DNA from 4 places in the Bacillus sp. JZ39 genome. Region 4 is predicted to be linked to each of the others. Evidence: riboswitches for the same ligand, from Rfam matches in the RefSeq annotation. Region 4 holds a riboswitch; each other region holds the start of a gene.
What was found. A riboswitch is a leader RNA that binds a small molecule or an ion and turns the genes downstream of it on or off. The one in region 4 is predicted to bind S-adenosylmethionine.
Positions count from the first base shown of each region.

Region 1: it holds a riboswitch for S-adenosylmethionine, as region 4 does, so the genes downstream of both, metE (5-methyltetrahydropteroyltriglutamate--homocysteine S-methyltransferase) here and metK (methionine adenosyltransferase) in region 4, are expected to answer to the same signal.
Region 2: it holds a riboswitch for S-adenosylmethionine, as region 4 does, so the genes downstream of both, metI (cystathionine gamma-synthase/O-acetylhomoserine thiolyase) here and metK (methionine adenosyltransferase) in region 4, are expected to answer to the same signal.
Region 3: it holds a riboswitch for S-adenosylmethionine, as region 4 does, so the genes downstream of both, M1D65_RS19465 (5-methyltetrahydropteroyltriglutamate--homocysteine S-methyltransferase) here and metK (methionine adenosyltransferase) in region 4, are expected to answer to the same signal.

Region 1 is NZ_CP096389.1:1,353,529-1,358,140, reverse strand. Features, by position in the region: gene rsbRB (RsbT co-antagonist RsbRB) at 1-827, opposite strand, end outside; gene isp (serine protease Isp) at 1,050-2,009, shown strand; SAM riboswitch class I at 2,142-2,297, shown strand; gene metE (5-methyltetrahydropteroyltriglutamate--homocysteine S-methyltransferase) at 2,425-4,612, shown strand, end outside.
Region 2 is NZ_CP096389.1:1,226,276-1,230,887, forward strand. Features, by position in the region: gene M1D65_RS06375 (ATP-dependent helicase) at 1-162, opposite strand, end outside; gene M1D65_RS06380 (hypothetical protein) at 279-533, shown strand; gene M1D65_RS06385 (GNAT family N-acetyltransferase) at 606-1,028, opposite strand; gene M1D65_RS06390 (YjcG family protein) at 1,028-1,543, opposite strand; gene M1D65_RS06395 (esterase family protein) at 1,580-2,302, opposite strand; SAM riboswitch class I at 2,470-2,590, shown strand; gene metI (cystathionine gamma-synthase/O-acetylhomoserine thiolyase) at 2,658-3,779, shown strand; gene metC (cystathionine beta-lyase) at 3,772-4,612, shown strand, end outside.
Region 3 is NZ_CP096389.1:3,796,917-3,801,528, reverse strand. Features, by position in the region: gene M1D65_RS19480 (CoA transferase subunit A) at 1-645, shown strand, start outside; gene M1D65_RS19475 (succinyl-CoA--3-ketoacid CoA transferase subunit B) at 642-1,292, shown strand; gene M1D65_RS19470 (3-hydroxybutyrate dehydrogenase) at 1,309-2,082, shown strand; gene M1D65_RS19465 (5-methyltetrahydropteroyltriglutamate--homocysteine S-methyltransferase) at 2,135-3,271, opposite strand; SAM riboswitch class I at 3,349-3,455, opposite strand; gene M1D65_RS19460 (5-methyltetrahydropteroyltriglutamate--homocysteine S-methyltransferase) at 3,524-4,612, opposite strand, start outside.
Region 4 is NZ_CP096389.1:2,912,071-2,916,682, forward strand. Features, by position in the region: gene asnB (asparagine synthase (glutamine-hydrolyzing)) at 1-693, opposite strand, end outside; gene metK (methionine adenosyltransferase) at 843-2,045, opposite strand; SAM riboswitch class I at 2,213-2,351, opposite strand; gene pckA (phosphoenolpyruvate carboxykinase (ATP)) at 2,548-4,131, shown strand; gene M1D65_RS14940 (DUF2584 domain-containing protein) at 4,170-4,412, opposite strand; gene M1D65_RS14945 (alpha/beta hydrolase family protein) at 4,464-4,612, opposite strand, start outside.

The DNA.
Region 1 (4,612 bases), 1.6 Mb from region 4:
TGATAGTTTAATGCTTGGGCAAGGTTGGTTTTAATGGTAATATTCGAAAAGTCAATCCCCAGCTGTACAGCAGTTTGCGCAATTTCAGGCCTGATTCCTGACAGGGTTGACCGGACACCGATCAGATTAAGCGCCTCAATCAATTTAAAGATCTGGTGCGCCACCATCGTATCCACCACAACAACACCTGACAGATCGATTAACAGATGCTCCACACGCCTTTTCGCACAAGCTTGAAGCGTGTTTTCCAGAATAAACTTCGCCCGTTCGGTATCAATGTCACCGACAAGCGGCAGCAGAGCTGTTGATTTGCTCAGGGTAATGACAGGTGAGCTTAATTCCAATATCATTTCTCTTTGGGCGTTTAATTGCTGCTTGGCATTCATTTCAGCGTGATCAACGAATGTATAAATGGTGAAATCAAATACTTTTACAATCAAATCTGCCCATTTTTGCTTCTCTCCCGGTTCAAACGCTGATTCATTTTCTTCTGCGAACTTCTCAAAATACTTCGTATATAATCTCCTGTTTCTCATAAACTCCCGAATGACATACTGAACCGGTGTGTCGAGATGTTTTTGATCGTTGGTCAGCTCAATGACCCACTCTTGAAACTCTTCGAGAAATTGTTTTTCCGGTAAAACATACATGTAATTCAGATGCCGGTAAAACTCTCTGTCCTGCTCTTTCAATTCTTCCGTTACTGTTGCATTATGTAGGGCGTAAAGCGAATTCGGATCACTTTCCTCCATCGTTTCAATCCATTCCTCGGCCATTTGTTCCACATGCTCTGAAAAAAATGCATATAATTTTTCATTCAGTTTCATGACACTGCTCCTTTCCCCAACACTATTATAACTTGACTTACAGTTGAATCCCAGTCATACATGTTGAAGCCATCCAATATTTTGAAGATTACTAATTCTTTGGTGTGTATCCTATTTTTTCAAAATGCTTCAAATGGCTCTGTCCGAGCGCTTGCTTTTTCCATATAATATGAGGCAACACCCTTGAATCCACTTGCAAGCATAAAAAAGGAGGGCTTTTTTATGAATGGTGAAATCCGCTTGATCCCGTATGTGACGAATGAGCAGATCATGGATGTAAACGAGCTTCCTGAGGGCATTAAAGTGATTAAGGCGCCAGAAATGTGGGCAAAAGGGGTAAAAGGCAAAAACATTAAAGTTGCTGTATTAGACACGGGCTGCGACACAAGCCACCCTGATTTAAAAAATCAAATCATCGGCGGAAAGAACTTCACGGATGACGACGGCGGCAAGGAAGATGCGATTTCCGACTACAACGGACACGGCACACACGTCGCCGGAACGATTGCAGCTAATGATTCAAACGGAGGCATTGCCGGAGTCGCGCCTGAGGCAAGCCTATTGATTGTGAAGGTTCTTGGCGGCGAGAACGGCAGCGGACAATACGAATGGATAATCAACGGCATCAATTACGCGGTGGAACAGAAAGTCGACATCATCTCAATGTCCCTTGGAGGGCCAAGCGATGTGCCAGAGCTGGAAGAAGCAGTGAAAAACGCAGTCAAAAACGGAGTGCTTGTCGTTTGTGCAGCGGGAAATGAGGGTGACGGCGACGAACGCACAGAAGAGCTTTCCTACCCCGCAGCTTATAACGAAGTCATTGCAGTTGGATCTGTTTCAGTAGCGCGAGAATTATCAGAATTTTCTAACGCAAATAAAGAGATTGACCTTGTGGCACCAGGAGAAAATATCTTATCCACCCTTCCCAACAAGAAGTACGGTAAGCTGACCGGCACTTCAATGGCTGCCCCTCATGTCAGCGGAGCGCTTGCTTTAATCAAAAGCTATGAAGAAGAATCATTTCAAAGAAAGCTTTCTGAATCTGAAGTTTTCGCACAGCTAATCCGCAGGACACTTCCTCTTGAAATTGCAAAAACGCTGGCAGGCAATGGATTCCTGTATTTAACAGCTCCTGATGAGCTCGCAGAAAAAGCAGAGCAATCACATTTGTTGACCCTATAAGATTATTTTTCTTATATAATATACACCACATCATATAAATAAAAATTTCAAATTCTATGTTGACAATGAATTTGAATTACTGTTAAGATTACCAACAAATGATTCAACTTTTCAAAAAATTAATAACATTTTCTCTTATCGAGAGTTGGGCGAGGGATTGGCCTTTTGACCCCAACAGCAACCGACCGTAATACCATTGTGAAATGGGGCGCACTGCTTTTCGCGCCGAGACTGATGTCTCATAAGGCACGGTGCTAATTCCATCAGATTGAATCTGAGAGATGAGAGAGGCAGTGTTTTACGCAGAAAAGCCTCTTTCTCTCATGGGAAAGAGGCTTTTTGTTGTGAGAAAACCTCTTAGGAGCCTGTATCCGCGGGTTAACGAGAGTGTTTTACATATAAAGGAGGAGAAACAATGACAACCATCAAAACATCGAATTTAGGATTTCCGAGAATCGGACTGAACCGGGAATGGAAAAAAGCACTTGAAGCGTATTGGAAAGGCAGTACTGATAAAGATACGTTTTTGAAGCAAATCGACGAACTTTTTTTATCCGCAGTAAAAACACAAATTGACCAACAGATTGATGTTGTGCCTGTTTCTGATTTCACACAGTATGACCATGTACTCGACACAGCAGTCAGCTTCAACTGGATCCCGAAACGTTTCAGACATTTGACTGATGCTACCGATACATACTTCGCTATCGCCCGCGGAATCAAAGACGCCGTATCTAGTGAAATGACAAAATGGTTTAATACAAATTACCATTACATCGTTCCGGAATATGACGAGAGCATTGAGTTCCGTCTGACAAGAAACAAACAACTCGAAGATTATCGCCGGATCAAACAGGAATACGGTGTGGAAACAAAGCCTGTGGTTGTCGGCCCTTATACGTTCGTTACGCTTGCTAAAGGCTATGAACCGTCTGAAGCAAAAGCGATCCAAAAACGCCTTGTGCCATTATATGTACAGCTTTTGAAAGAGCTTGAAGAAGAAGGCGTAAAATGGGTTCAAATCGATGAGCCGGCGCTCGTTACCGCCTCTAGTGAAGATGTCCGCGGTGCAAAAGAATTATTTGAAAGCATTACAAGTGAGCTTTCATCCTTGAATGTGCTTTTGCAGACGTATTTTGATTCTGTTGATGCTTATGAAGAGCTGATTTCTTACCCGGTTCAGGGAATTGGCCTTGATTTCGTTCACGACAAAGGCAGAAACCTGGAACAGCTTAAAACACATGGCTTTCCGACAGACAAAGTGCTGGCAGCCGGCGTTATCGACGGACGCAACATTTGGAAAGCGGACCTTGAAGAGCGTCTCGATGCCGTTCTTGATATTCTCAGCATTGCAAAAGTTGATGAACTGTGGATTCAGCCTTCCAGCAGCCTGCTGCATGTTCCAGTAGCGAAACACCCTGATGAGCATTTGGAAAAAGACCTATTGAACGGATTATCCTACGCAAAAGAAAAGCTGGCCGAGCTGACAGCTTTGAAAGAAGGCTTAGTATCAGGAAAAGCGGCGATCAGCGAAGAGATTCAGCAGGCTAAGGCTGATATCCAGGCGCTTAAGCAGTTTGCAACAGGCGCCAATTCTGAACAAAAGAAAGAGCTTGAGCAATTAACTGATAAAGACTTCAAGCGCCCGATTCCGTTTGAAGAACGTTTAGCCCTGCAAAATGAATCTCTCGGCCTTCCGCTTTTGCCGACGACAACGATCGGCAGCTTCCCGCAGTCTGCTGAAGTGCGGAGCGCACGCCAAAAATGGCGGAAAGCTGAGTGGTCCGATGAACAGTATCAAAACTTTATCAATGCGGAAACAAAAAGATGGATTGATATTCAGGAAGAATTGGAGCTTGATGTCCTTGTTCACGGCGAATTTGAACGGACAGACATGGTCGAATACTTTGGTGAAAAGCTGGCCGGTTTCGCCTTCACTAAATATGCCTGGGTTCAATCATACGGCTCACGCTGTGTCCGCCCGCCAGTCATTTACGGAGATGTTGAATTTATTGAACCGATGACAGTGAAAGACACAGTCTACGCACAGTCATTGACTTCCAAGCATGTAAAAGGAATGCTGACGGGCCCGGTTACAATCTTAAACTGGTCTTTCCCTCGAAACGACATCTCGAGGAAAGAAATCGCCTTCCAAATCGGGCTTGCCCTTCGCAAAGAAGTTAAAGCGCTTGAAGACGCAGGCATTCAAATCATTCAAGTCGATGAACCAGCGCTGCGTGAAGGCCTTCCATTAAAAACCCGCGATTGGGATGAGTATTTGACTTGGGCGGCAGAAGCTTTCAGATTAACCACTTCTTCCGTGAAAAACGAGACACAAATTCATACACATATGTGCTACAGCAACTTCGAAGATATCGTTGATACAATCAATGATCTTGATGCCGATGTGATTACAATCGAACATAGCAGAAGCCACGGAGGATTTTTAGATTACTTAAAAAACCACCCGTATTTGAAAGGGCTTGGCCTTGGTGTATATGACATTCACAGCCCTCGTGTGCCGTCAACTGAAGAAATGTACAATATTATCGTTGATGCGCTTGCCGTCTGTCCGACTGACCGCTTCTGGGTAAATCCAGACT
Region 2 (4,612 bases), 1.7 Mb from region 4:
AAACTCTGGCGGATCGGCGATGTTAAGCCGTAACAAAACGGGCTTTCCGCAATGAGAACAAAATAAATGTCCTTTTATTCCCTCTTCAAAGAGGAATTGATAATGTTCTCTCGAATATGTATGTAAATGTATGATTCTATCATTCAGTCGGGCGCATTTCAAAAAGGGGTCCTCCCAATCAAAAGGTGTTCATTACAGACAATGACTATCATATCAAAAGAAATGTGTTTCAAAAAGTAAGTTTAAGGGAAAAGAGACAGCAGAGGGGTGGGTATTGTATGATATATGCAGGTCAAATTCAGAACCAGCAATACGCTCAATATGCTAATAGAACGATTGGACATAAGCAGGATTATGCCGGAACCGAAAAAATCAGCTATGTCCCGTTTCAGCGGGTATACAAAGAACTGGAAAAGCAGCAGGAGAATCAAACGGCAGCTGAAAGAAAAGTAAACGAGATGAAACGTAAGCGCTCTCTTTATAAGAGATTGCGAGAAAAAGGAATGGGCACATATATTAATCGATATGTATAAAAAACCGTTCATACCAGAGAACGGTTTTTTTATATGCAGTAAAAATCCGGATCTCAAAAGATCCGGATGCGTTCAGTCCTTCATCATTTGTAAGTGCGGAATGCCGGCATCGAGGAATTCTTTTTCAGAAAGCACGCGATACCCGTGTTTCTTGTAAAACGGCACAGCCTGTGTTTGCGCGTTTAAAATGAAACCGGAAGCGCCTCCGTCTGCCGCGGCTTTTTCGAGCGCTTTCATAATGATGCCGCCGACACCGGCTGAGCGGTGGCTTTTCAGTACGCAAATCCGCTCTAACTTGCCGTAGCCGTCCTTCATGCGCCATCTTCCGGCACCGACAGGCTTTTCACCGTCATACACGACGATATGCTCTGACTCATTTTCAAGTTCGTCAATTTCTTCTTCAGCAGGCACGTTTTGTTCTTTGACAAAGACTTCTTCTCTTACATAGAATGCATCTTTCAGTTGTTCTTCATTTTTTGCGATAACTGCTTTCATTATTCTCCTCTGCCTAGCAAGAAGGTTTCATATACTGTCCACGATCCGTTTTCCAACTGGTAAAGCAAGTGGAAACGGTCAACGATTTCTTCATGCGACACTTCCTGCATTTTTAATTGTCCCAGCACATCTGAATGCTCATCGTCGGAAAGATTTTGGCCGACCGTCACATGCGGAACGAAATTATATTCCTGTTCTCCTGCCAACACACCGGTGTATAGCTTTTCATTGAGTGTTTTTAACTCTTCCGTCGGTTCTGCTTTGATGTAAATGACATTATTGACAGGCGCAAATGAGCTGTATTTTGTCATTTTGAGAACGAGTGGGTGGGACTCTTTTGCGATGTTTCTTAAATGTGATACGAGCTGATCCGCTTTCTCCTCCGCGCATTCAAAGGATGCTCTCAGCGTCAAATGAGGCGGGATTAGAGAGTAGCTTGGGTCATAGCGCTTTCTGTAAGAGTTTGCAAGGTCTTGGAGCTTTTTTGATGGAAATAAAACGATTCCGTATTTCATATTATGTCCCTCCTGGAAATAAAGTATGATAGAGTGTTAAAGCATTTTTTTCAGCGCCGGGGTGATGAGCGGCTGCCAGTATGTCCATTTGTGGTCTCCGTCAAATGGCTCGAAATCATAATCGGAAAGCTTTTTCTCCAGCAGCTGTTTCAGCTCCCGGTTCGGTTCTGTAAAGTCCAGAATGTTCCCGTCTGTCGTGTGGACGTCAGTTTCTTTTGTTCCGATTTGGTGATAAATAGAGAGGTGTTTGATATCGTCTGACTGTTTTACGGCTTCTAGTACGTGTTTGTCAACATAGGGAGACTGCATGATGATGTTGCCAAACATATTCGGATAATCAAGCGCTGTCATAAGTGACACGGTTGCTCCGAGCGAATCACCGATCAGCGTTCGGCCGTAACCGATCTGATAGGTTGGATACTCATCATCTGCAAAAGGAACGAGCTCATGGGCGATGAACCGTTTATAAGCCGAAAATTTTGAACCCTCCGGATGATAGGTGTTTCTGCGCTCTTTTACATCCTTATAAGGAACACCGATAATAATGCTCCGGTCTATTTCGCGTTTCGACAGCAATTCCTCAACCTGTCTGCCGATTCTCCCCAGCCTGAAATAATCGTGGCCGTCCTGCGCGATAATGACATGGTATTTATAAAGCGGGGAGTAGTTGGACGGCAGATAAACAAGCAAGGTCATTTCCTCGTTAAGCTCTTTTGAAAAGAATTTCTTTTCTTGCACTGTGCCGTTTTTCGGTGCCATAAAAACATTCCTCCAGGACATCACTATACTTTCTTGCATTTTCAATTATTGTACCATGAATTATTAGAAATTTCTCTCTTTAAACGGTTCGGCACACGAAGAAAAAAGTGTTGAAATAAACTGTGAATTGCGCTAATATAAAACAATCAGAAAATTGAAATCGATATTTCTTATCGTGAGAGGTGGAGGGACTGGCCCTTAGAAACCTCAGCAACCGGCTTGTTTTGCATGTGCAAAGCGCCAAGGTGCTAAATCCAGCAAGCGTTTTTTATGCTTGGAAGATAAGAAGAAGCGTTAAACCCCTTCTTCTTATGAAGAAGGGGTTTTTATTTTGAAAAGGGAAGGTGTCAGCTATATGTCACAGCACGTTGAAACGAAATTAGCTCAAATTGGGAACCGTAGCGATGAAGTCACGGGAACAGTGAGTGCTCCTATCTATTTATCAACAGCATACCGCCACAGAGGGATCGGAGAATCTACCGGATTTGATTATGTCCGCACAAAAAATCCGACACGCCAGCTTGTTGAGGACGCGATCGCTAACTTAGAAAACGGCGCGAGAGGGCTTGCCTTTAGTTCGGGAATGGCTGCTATCCAAACGATTATGGCGCTGTTTAAAAGCGGAGATGAACTGATCGTTTCATCGGACCTATATGGCGGCACGTACCGTTTATTTGAAAATGAATGGAAAAAATACGGCTTGACTTTTCATTATGATGATTTCAGCGATGAGGACTGTTTACGCTCTAAGATTACGCCGAATACAAAAGCGGTGTTTGTGGAAACGCCGACAAACCCCCTCATGCAGGAGGCGGACATTGAACATATTGCCCGGATTACAAAGGAGCACGGTCTTCTGCTGATCGTAGATAATACATTTTATACACCGGTCTTGCAGCGGCCGCTTGAGCTGGGAGCTGACATTGTCATTCACAGCGCAACCAAGTATTTAGGCGGGCATAACGATCTGCTTGCTGGACTTGTCGTGGTGAAGGATGAGCAGCTCGGAGAGGAAATGTTTCAGCATCAAAATGCAATCGGCGCCGTCCTGCCGCCATTTGATTCGTGGCTTCTGATGAGAGGAATGAAGACGCTGAGCCTCAGAATGCGCCAGCATCAGGCAAACGCGCAGGAGCTTGCGGCGTTTTTAGAAGAGCAGGAAGAAATTTCGGATGTGCTGTATCCCGGAAAAGGCGGCATGCTGTCCTTCCGTCTGCAAAAAGAAGAATGGGTCAATCCGTTTTTAAAAGCGCTGAAGACCATTTGTTTTGCAGAAAGCCTCGGCGGGGTGGAAAGCTTTATTACATACCCTGCGACCCAGACGCACATGGATATTCCTGAAGAGATCCGCATCGCAAACGGGGTGTGCAATCGGTTGCTGCGCTTTTCTGTCGGTATTGAACATGCGGAAGATTTAAAAGAGGATCTAAAACAGGCATTATGTCAGGTCAAAGAGGGAGCTGTTTCTTTTGAGTAAACACAATTGGACGCTGGAAACCCAGCTCGTGCACAATCCATTTAAAACAGACGGCGGAACCGGGGCGGTCAGTGTACCGATTCAGCACGCCTCGACTTTTCACCAATCTTCATTTGAAGAGTTCGGGGCATATGATTACAGCCGCTCTGGCACGCCGACAAGAACAGCTCTCGAAGAAACAATTGCCGCACTGGAAGGCGGAACAAGAGGATTTGCTTTCAGTTCAGGCATGGCTGCCATCTCAACAGCATTTTTACTGCTGTCACAGGGTGATCACGTTCTTGTGACAGAAGATGTATACGGCGGAACCTTCCGTATGGTGACAGAGGTGCTGACCCGGTTTGGCATTGAGCATACGTTTGTCGACATGACGGATCGTAATGAAGTGGCGCGGAGCATCAAGCCGAATACAAAGGTCATTTATATGGAGACGCCATCAAATCCGACACTTGGGATTACGGATATTAAAGCGATTGTTCAGCTTGCAAAAGAAAACGGCTGTCTGACCTTTCTGGACAATACATTCATGACACCGGCACTGCAGCGTCCGCTTGACCTCGGCGTGGATATTGTACTTCACAGCGCGACAAAATTCTTAAGCGGACACAGCGATGTGCTCTCAGGTTTGGCTGCTGTCAAAGATGAAGAGCTTGGGAAGCAGCTGTATAAGCTGCAAAACGCGTTCGGCGCCGTCCTTGGCGTGCAAGATTGCTGGCTCGTGCTGCGCGGCTTAAAAACGTTGCAGGTCCGTTTAGAAAAAGCGAGCCAAACAGCCCAGCGGCTTGCGGAATTTTTCCAGAAGCACCCGGCGGTCAAGCGCGTGTATTATCCGG
Region 3 (4,612 bases), 880 kb from region 4:
GGATTTGGGCTGTGCGGCATCCCTGAACAGCTTATTTTGTCTATAAGAGATCAGGGAGTAAAGGATTTAACCGTTGTCAGCAATAACTGCGGAGTCGATGACTGGGGGCTTGGTTTGCTTTTGGCTAACAAGCAAATCAAGAAAATGATCGCTTCCTATGTCGGTGAAAATAAAATTTTTGAGCGGCAGTTTTTAAGCGGAGAGCTTGAGGTCGAGCTTGTTCCCCAAGGAACGCTCGCTGAGAGAATTCGTGCAGGCGGTGCAGGCATACCGGGATTTTATACGGCGACAGGCGTCGGCACCTCCATAGCCGAGGGAAAAGAACATAAAACATTCGGCGGCAGGACTTATGTGATGGAGCGAGGCATTACCGGCGATGTGGCGATCGTCAAAGCGTGGAAAGCGGACACCATGGGCAATTTGGTTTTTAGGAAAACGGCGAGAAATTTCAATCCCATTGCCGCCATGGCAGGCAAGATCACGATTGCCGAGGCGGAAGAAATCGTGGAAGCAGGAGAGCTCGATCCAGATCACATCCATACGCCGGGAATTTACGTACAGCATGTCGTGCTTGGCGCGAGCCAAGAAAAACGGATTGAAAAACGAACAGTTCAGCAAGCATCGGGAAAGGGTGAGGCCAAGTGAAGGAAGCGAGAAAACGAATGGTCAAACGGGCTGTACAAGAAATCAAGGACGGCATGAATGTGAATCTCGGGATTGGAATGCCGACGCTTGTCGCAAATGAGATACCCGATGGCGTTCACGTCATGCTTCAGTCGGAAAACGGCTTGCTCGGAATTGGCCCCTATCCTCTGGAAGGAACGGAAGACGCGGATTTGATCAATGCGGGAAAGGAAACGATCACTGAAGTGACCGGCGCCTCTTATTTTGACAGCGCTGAGTCATTCGCGATGATAAGAGGCGGGCATATCGATTTGGCTATTCTCGGCGGAATGGAGGTTTCGGAGCAGGGGGATTTGGCCAATTGGATGATCCCGGGCAAAATGGTAAAAGGGATGGGCGGCGCCATGGATCTCGTCAACGGGGCGAAACGAATCGTTGTCATCATGGATCACGTCAATAAGCATGGTGAATCAAAGGTGAAAAAAACATGCTCCCTTCCGCTGACAGGCCAGAAAGTCGTGCACAGGCTGATTACGGATTTGGCTGTATTTGATTTTGTGAACGGCCGCATGACACTGACGGAGCTTCAGGATGGTGTCACAATTGAAGAGGTTTATGAAAAAACAGAAGCTGATTTCGCTGTAAGCCAGTCTGTACTCAATTCTTAATGGGAAGGTGTTTGACATGAGAAAACAAGTCGCCTTGGTGACAGGGGCTGCCGGCGGAATCGGATTCGAAATGGCAAGAGAATTCGCCCGGGAAGGTGCCAGCGTCATCGTTTCAGACCTCCGTCCGGAAGCATGTGAAAAAGCAGCCTCCAAGCTTGCAGAAGAAGGCTTTGACGCGGCGGCCATTCCGTATGATGTGACAAAGGAAGCGCAAGTTGCTGATACGGTGAACGTCATCCAAAAACAATACGGCCGCTTGGATATTCTGGTGAACAATGCCGGTATTCAGCACGTCGCTCCGATTGAAGAGTTTCCGACAGACACCTTTGAACAGCTGATCAAGGTCATGCTGACGGCCCCCTTTATTGCAATGAAGCATGTTTTTCCGATCATGAAAAAACAGCAGTTTGGCAGAATCATTAATATCGCGTCTGTTAATGGATTAGTCGGCTTTGCAGGGAAATCCGCTTATAATAGCGCCAAGCACGGCGTCATTGGACTCACAAAAGTAGGGGCGCTGGAAGGCGCGCCCCACGGCATTACAGTCAATGCGCTCTGCCCGGGTTATGTCGATACCCAGCTTGTACGCAATCAGCTTAGCGATCTATCGAAAACTAGAAATGTCCCTTACGACTCTGTACTTGAACAAGTCATTTTTCCGCTTGTGCCGCAAAAGCGACTGCTTTCCGTCAAGGAAATTGCGGATTATGCCGTGTTTTTGGCAAGCGAGAAGGCGAAGGGCGTCACTGGGCAGGCTGTCGTCCTTGATGGGGGCTACACCGCACAGTGACATAAAAAAACACACTTGCTCCGCTAGGGAATCAAGTGTGTTTTTTCTTTGCTTATTTCCAAACATCATTAGCGATCTCAACCACATGGCGGAGCTTCGCCCATTGCTCTTCTTCAGTCAGCTTGTTGCCTTCCTCAGTTGAAGCAAATCCGCATTGAGGGCTGAGGCAAAGCTGGTCTAAGCTTACATAACGGGACGCTTCTTCGATACGGCGTTTCACGTCATCCGGATTTTCAAGCTCACCGAATTTAGATGTCACTAAGCCAAGAACAAGCTGAAGATCAGACCGTTTTACATAACGGAGCGGCTCAAATCCGCCTGAGCGTGAATCATCATACTCTAAGAAAAGTCCGTCAAGATTCAAGCCGTCAAAAATGGTTTCGGCTGCTGCGTCATAGCCGCCTTCCGCTGTCCAAGTGGACTGGAAGTTGCCGCGGCAAATATGCATGGTTACCGTCAAGTCATCCGGGCGGTCTGCAATCGCGTCGTTAATCGATTTCGCAAACAGCTGGCGAAGCTCATCAGGCGTTGTTCCGAACGCTTCGATTTGTTTTAAGCCTTTTTCTGATAAGAAAACGGCCCACGCTGTATCATCAAGCTGGAGGTAGCGGCAGCCTCTGTCATAAAACGCTTGAATCGCTTTTTTATATGCTTTGGATACATCATGCTGGAAAAGGTGATAGTCGTTTTTGTATGCACCTTTTTCCAATTTCCCGCGGAAAAACAGCATATTCGGGCTTGGAATGGTCATCTTTGGCGTCGCGTCACCGGCAATGCTATGGAGAAATGAGTAATCTTCAAGCATTGGGTGAGTTGAAAAGTCGATATCGCCTGTGACTTTAATGCCGCGTGCTTTTGTCTGTACGTTATGGAATTGAATGCCTTGCTCAGGAGTAAACGGCTCAACGCCATCTAAGTTTTCCAGGAAATCAAAGTGCCACCATGCTCTGCGGAATTCACCGTCTGTCACGACGTTCAGGCCGGTTTCCTTCTGTTTTTCCACAATGCGGATGATTTCATCGTTTTCAATTTGGCGAAGCTGCTCTGCGGTCATTTCGCCGGCCGCTTTTTGCAGCCGCGCTTTTTTGACGGGCTCAGATCTTAGCAGGCTTCCGACTTGATCCGCGCGAAACGGCGGTTTTTTTCTTTGAAGTGATTTTTGTTCTGCGGGTGTTGTTTGTTGTGACATGTTGTCCATTCCTTCTTTCCATTCAAATGTAAAAAAGCTCTTCCTTTGGATAAGGAAGAGCTTGCGTGACAATCTCAACCTTATCTTCAAGAGCAATCATTGCTCTAAAGGATTTAGCACCATTCTGTTAAACAGCGGTTGCCGGGTATCGCAGGGCCAGTCCCTCCACCTCTCTTGATAAGGAAAACCTTTTTATGAAATTTTCTGATAGTATCTATTATTCACACATTTTCTATTTCTGTCAATGATAGATTATCTCCACACATCGTTGGCAATGTCGATGACATGGCGAAGCTTTGCCCATTGCTGCTCCTCTGTCAGAAGGTTGCCTTCTTCTGTAGAGGCGAAACCGCACTGCGGGCTCAGGCATAGCTGGTCCAAGCTGACAAAACGCGCGGCTTCATTGATACGGCGTTTCACATCTTCAGGATTTTCAAGCTCGCCGTATTTCGATGTGATCAAGCCGAGCACAATTTGCAGATCCTTGCGCTTCACAAAACGGAGCGGATCAAAGTTTCCGGAGCGGTCATCATCGTATTCCAAGAAAAGGCCGTCAAGGTTTAAGCCGTCCAAAATCGTTTCCGCTACAGCGTCGTACCCTCCTGATGCCGCCCAGGTTGAGCGGAAGTTGCCGCGGCAAATGTGCATTGTGATCGTTAAATCGTCAGGCCGGTCTGCGACGGCATCGTTAATTGTTTTAGCAAATATGGCTGGCAATGTTTCTGGATCACCGCCGAGCGCCCGGACAACCTCTCTGCCTTTTTCCTCAAAGAAGAGAGCCCATGACGTATCATCGAGCTGGAGATAACGGCAGCCAGCATCATAGAAGGCTTTGATTGCTTTTTTGTATGCTTGGGCCAGGTCATGAAAATATTCCTCTTGATCGTCATAAATCCCTTTATCCGCCTTTTCGCCAAAAAACAGCATATTTGGGCTGGGAATGGTCAATTTTGGCGTCGCGTTACCGGCAATCTCATGTAAAAATTGATAATCAGCAAGCGCTGGGTGGCTCGTAAAATCGAGTTTTCCCGTCACTTTGATGCTGCGCGCTTTCGTTTTTGTGTTATGGAACTGAATTCCCTCAGCCGGAATGAACGGTTCCACACCGTCAAGTCCTTCTAGGAAGTCATAATGCCACCAAGAACGCCGGAATTCCCCGTCTGTTACCACGTTGAGACCGATTTCTTTTTGTTTTTCCACGATGCGGGTGATCTCTTGATTTTCGATATCACGAAGCTGTTCCGCTGTCATCTCACCAGCCGCTTTTTTTTGCCGGGATTCCTTCACCGGAACGGAACGAAGCAAACTGCCGACATGATCGGCGCGGAAAGGTGCTTTGTG
Region 4 (4,612 bases):
CTGAACCGGCTTGAAGTTCGCTTTGAAATACGTTTTGAATGTGATATCGCCGTCCGGGCGGATTGTGAATTGTGAACCCGGCTCTACTTTTTTCACATGGGCATCAAGCGTGCTTGGTTCAGGAACAAATTGGAAAGACATGTACTGCTGCAATGCCTCTTTATCTATTTCAATATCATTCTGAGCAACCATTAAACTTTTTCTCTCTGAGGCAAAATAAACCTGATCATTGATCGTTGTGTAGTACAACGGTTTAATGCCGAATGGATCTCTTGCCCCATAAAGCACATGATCGTTTTTATTCCAAATCAGAAAGGCAAACATACCGCGCAGTTTGGACGCCGCTTCTTCTTTATAGTGACGGTAAGTCGCAAGAAGAACCTCTGTGTCCGAATCCGTGTTGAATGTGTACCCCTTTGCTTCAAGCTCTTCTCTCAGTTCAATATAGTTATAGATTTCTCCGTTAAAGATAATCCAATATGTTTCATCTTCATATGATAAAGGCTGTCCGCCATTTTCTACATCAATAATGCTGAGCCGTCTGAATCCGAAGCCGACGTGCTCATCATGGAAATATCCATCACTGTCAGGACCGCGGTGAACGATCATTTGGTTCATTTGTTTGATTAGTTCTTCTTGATCAGCGGTTTGAGCTAACGGATGCTTGTTAAAAACCCCGACAAATCCACACATAGTATTGCCTCCATAATTAAAATTGTCATCATTGAACCCCTATTTATAGACGCTGTGAATAGTATTTGGTTTCACAGTTATGTAAAAAAATAAACATGAATACAACGATAAAAAAGGGAAAGCCGCTTAACCAGTAAGCGGCTATAAAATTATTCTCCTAACGCTTCTTTACGCAGCTGCTCCGCTTTGTCTGTGCGCTCCCATGGAAGGTCAACATCGTGACGTCCAAAGTGGCCGTACGCAGCAGTTTGTTTGTAGATCGGACGGCGCAAATCAAGCATTTTGATAATGCCGGCAGGTCGTAAATCAAAGTTATTGCGAACAACTTCAATCAGTTTTTCCTCAGAAGCTTTTCCTGAACCGAATGTGTTGATTGAGATTGACACAGGCTGTGCAACACCGATCGCGTAAGCAAGCTGTACTTCGCAAGAATCAGCAAGCTCAGCCGCAACGATGTTTTTCGCAACGTATCTTGCCGCATAAGCTGCAGAACGGTCTACCTTCGTCGCGTCCTTACCTGAGAACGCGCCTCCGCCGTGGCGTGCATAGCCGCCGTACGTATCAACGATGATTTTGCGTCCTGTAAGTCCCGCATCCCCTTGAGGGCCTCCGATTACGAAACGTCCTGTAGGGTTGATGAAATATTTTGTTTCTTCATCAATCAGCTCTTCAGGAACAACCGGATTGATGACATGTTCTTTAATGTTGCGCTGAATTTGCTCAAGTGTAATTTCAGGATGATGCTGAGTTGAAATAACAATCGCGTCAATGCGGACTGGTTTGTTATTTTCATCGTACTCAACCGTTACCTGTGTTTTGCCGTCAGGGCGAAGGTACGGAAGAATATCTTCTTTACGGACTTCACTTAGGCGGCGGGCTAATTTATGGGCAAGTGAAATTGGAAGAGGCATAAGCTCTTTCGTTTCGTTGCACGCATAACCGAACATTAATCCTTGGTCACCCGCACCAATCGCTTCAATTTCTTCGTCGCTCATTGTGCCTTCACGGGCTTCAAGCGCTTGGTCTACGCCCATCGCGATATCAGCAGACTGCTCATCAATTGATGTTAAAACCGCACAAGTTTCCGCATCAAATCCGTATTTTGCACGTGTGTATCCGATTTCTTTAATGGTTTGGCGAACCGTTTTCGGAATGTCAACATACGTAGAAGTTGTGATCTCTCCGCTTACAAGAACCAAACCTGTTGTCACAGATGTTTCACAAGCAACACGCGCGTTAGGGTCTTTCTTTAAAATTTCATCTAAAATGCTGTCAGAAATCTGGTCACAGATTTTATCCGGATGCCCCTCCGTAACAGATTCTGATGTAAATAAACGACGATTTTTACTCATGATTTGCTTCCTCCTGCACAAGGCCTCCCGAAAGACCTTGTATATATGATACGGAACTCGCTCCCTCTTATACAATGTACAGTTATATTAGAGAATGTTAATTGGCATATTTATGAAATAAAAAAACCTTTTCCATCGAGGAAAGGGTTTGGTCTTTGTGCCTTTCACTCTTATCGCTCAAGGAATCATACAACCTTGCAACAGGTTAGCACCTTGGTTGTCTCACTCAGTTGAACATAATAAATAACAGAGAAACCGGTTGCTGGGCTTCATAGGGCCTGTCCCTCCGCCAGCTCGGGATAAGAGTATCCGCTCAATGAAATATCTTATCGTAAAAGGGTTTGCAATGTCAATATGATTCAGAAGAAATAGGCACCTATATTGAGGGAAAACAATGGAAATGCACACACAAAAAATAATAAATAGTATAGACTATTTGAAAATATATGTTATACTAATTCACAATTAGCAAAACACAAAAAACGATAAAGGAAGGTTTCATATGAACTCAGTTGATTTGACCGCTGATTTACAAGCCTTATTAACATGTCCAAATGTGCGTCATAATTTATCAGCAGCACAGCTAACAGAAAAAGTCCTCTCCCGAAACGAAGGCATTTTAACATCCACAGGTGCTGTTCGTGCGACTACAGGCGCTTACACAGGACGCTCACCTAAAGATAAATTCATCGTGGAGGAAGAAAGCACGAAAAATAAGATCGATTGGGGCCCGGTGAATCAGCCGATTTCAGAAGAAGCGTTTGAGCGGCTGTACACGAAAGTTGTCAGCTATTTAAAGGAGCGAGATGAGCTGTTTGTTTTCGAAGGATTTGCCGGAGCAGACGAGAAATACAGACTGCCGATCACTGTCGTAAATGAGTTCGCATGGCACAATTTATTTGCGCGGCAGCTGTTTATCCGTCCGGAAGGAAATGATAAGAAAACAGTTGAGCAGCCGTTCACCATTCTTTCTGCTCCGCATTTCAAAGCGGATCCAAAAACAGACGGCACTCATTCCGAAACGTTTATTATTGTCTCTTTCGAAAAGCGGACGATCTTAATCGGCGGAACTGAGTATGCCGGTGAAATGAAGAAGTCCATTTTCTCCATTATGAATTTCCTGCTGCCTGAAAGAGATATTTTATCTATGCACTGCTCCGCCAATGTCGGTGAAAAAGGCGACGTCGCCCTTTTCTTCGGACTGTCAGGAACAGGCAAGACCACCCTGTCGGCAGATGCTGACCGCAAGCTGATCGGTGACGATGAACATGGCTGGTCTGATACAGGCGTCTTTAATATTGAAGGCGGGTGCTACGCTAAGTGCATTCATTTAAGCGAGGAAAAGGAGCCGCAAATCTTTAACGCGATCCGTTTCGGGTCTGTTCTCGAAAATGTCGTTGTTGACGAAGATACACGCGAAGCCAATTATGATGATTCCTTCTATACTGAAAACACGCGGGCAGCTTACCCGATTCATATGATTGACAACATCGTGACTCCAAGCATGGCCGGCCATCCGTCAGCAATTGTATTTTTGACGGCTGATGCATTCGGAGTCCTGCCGCCGATCAGCAAACTAACGAAGGAGCAGGCCATGTACCATTTCTTGAGCGGTTACACGAGTAAGCTTGCCGGAACCGAACGTGGTGTCACGTCTCCTGAAACGACGTTCTCTACATGCTTCGGCTCACCGTTCCTGCCGCTTCCTGCTCACGTCTATGCTGAAATGCTCGGCAAAAAGATCGATGAACACGGCGCAGACGTTTTCTTAGTCAATACCGGCTGGACCGGGGGCGGCTACGGCACAGGCGAACGAATGAAGCTTTCTTACACTAGAGCAATGGTCAAAGCAGCGATTGAAGGTAAATTAGAGGATGCTGAAATGATAACTGACGATATTTTCGGCCTGCACATTCCAGCACATGTTCCTGGCGTTCCTGATCATATCCTTCAGCCTGAAAATACGTGGACCAACAAGGAAGAATACAAAGAAAAAGCAGTCTACCTTGCAAATGAATTCAAAGAGAACTTTAAAAAGTTCGCACATACCGATGCCATCGCCCAGGCAGGCGGCCCTCTCGTATAAAAAACAAAAGCCAAGAGCAATTATGCTCTTGGCTTGTTTTAATTGACGGAATGCAAAGAAGTCAGCTTGTATGTAATGATGGTCCGGCCTTCTTCCCATTGAAGCTTCTGCACTTCAGCTGTGCCTGACTTTTCGCCAAACTTTGTTTTGCGTACATCCATTGGAATCTCCATCGGATATACTCGGTATCCGTCCTTCTCTAACGTGAATATATTTTCATCTATGCGAACTTCTTTTCCTTTTGTCACAATCAGTGTATTAAATTCAACAGGCATTCCCAAAGTGAAATCCCCTTTCGTTCTCTTTTTTCTTTATCATAACATATTTCACTGTCAGCGGTTTTTCATCCATTGTGTGAGCTGCCGCACGATACGCCGGTTTTCTTTTGGCGGGAAATAATGTGTGAATGTACTGTAGTACCATGTCTCCACCGGCTTATGCAGTTGTTTTAGCTTCTCTTCAAATAAATAGGAATGCTGAA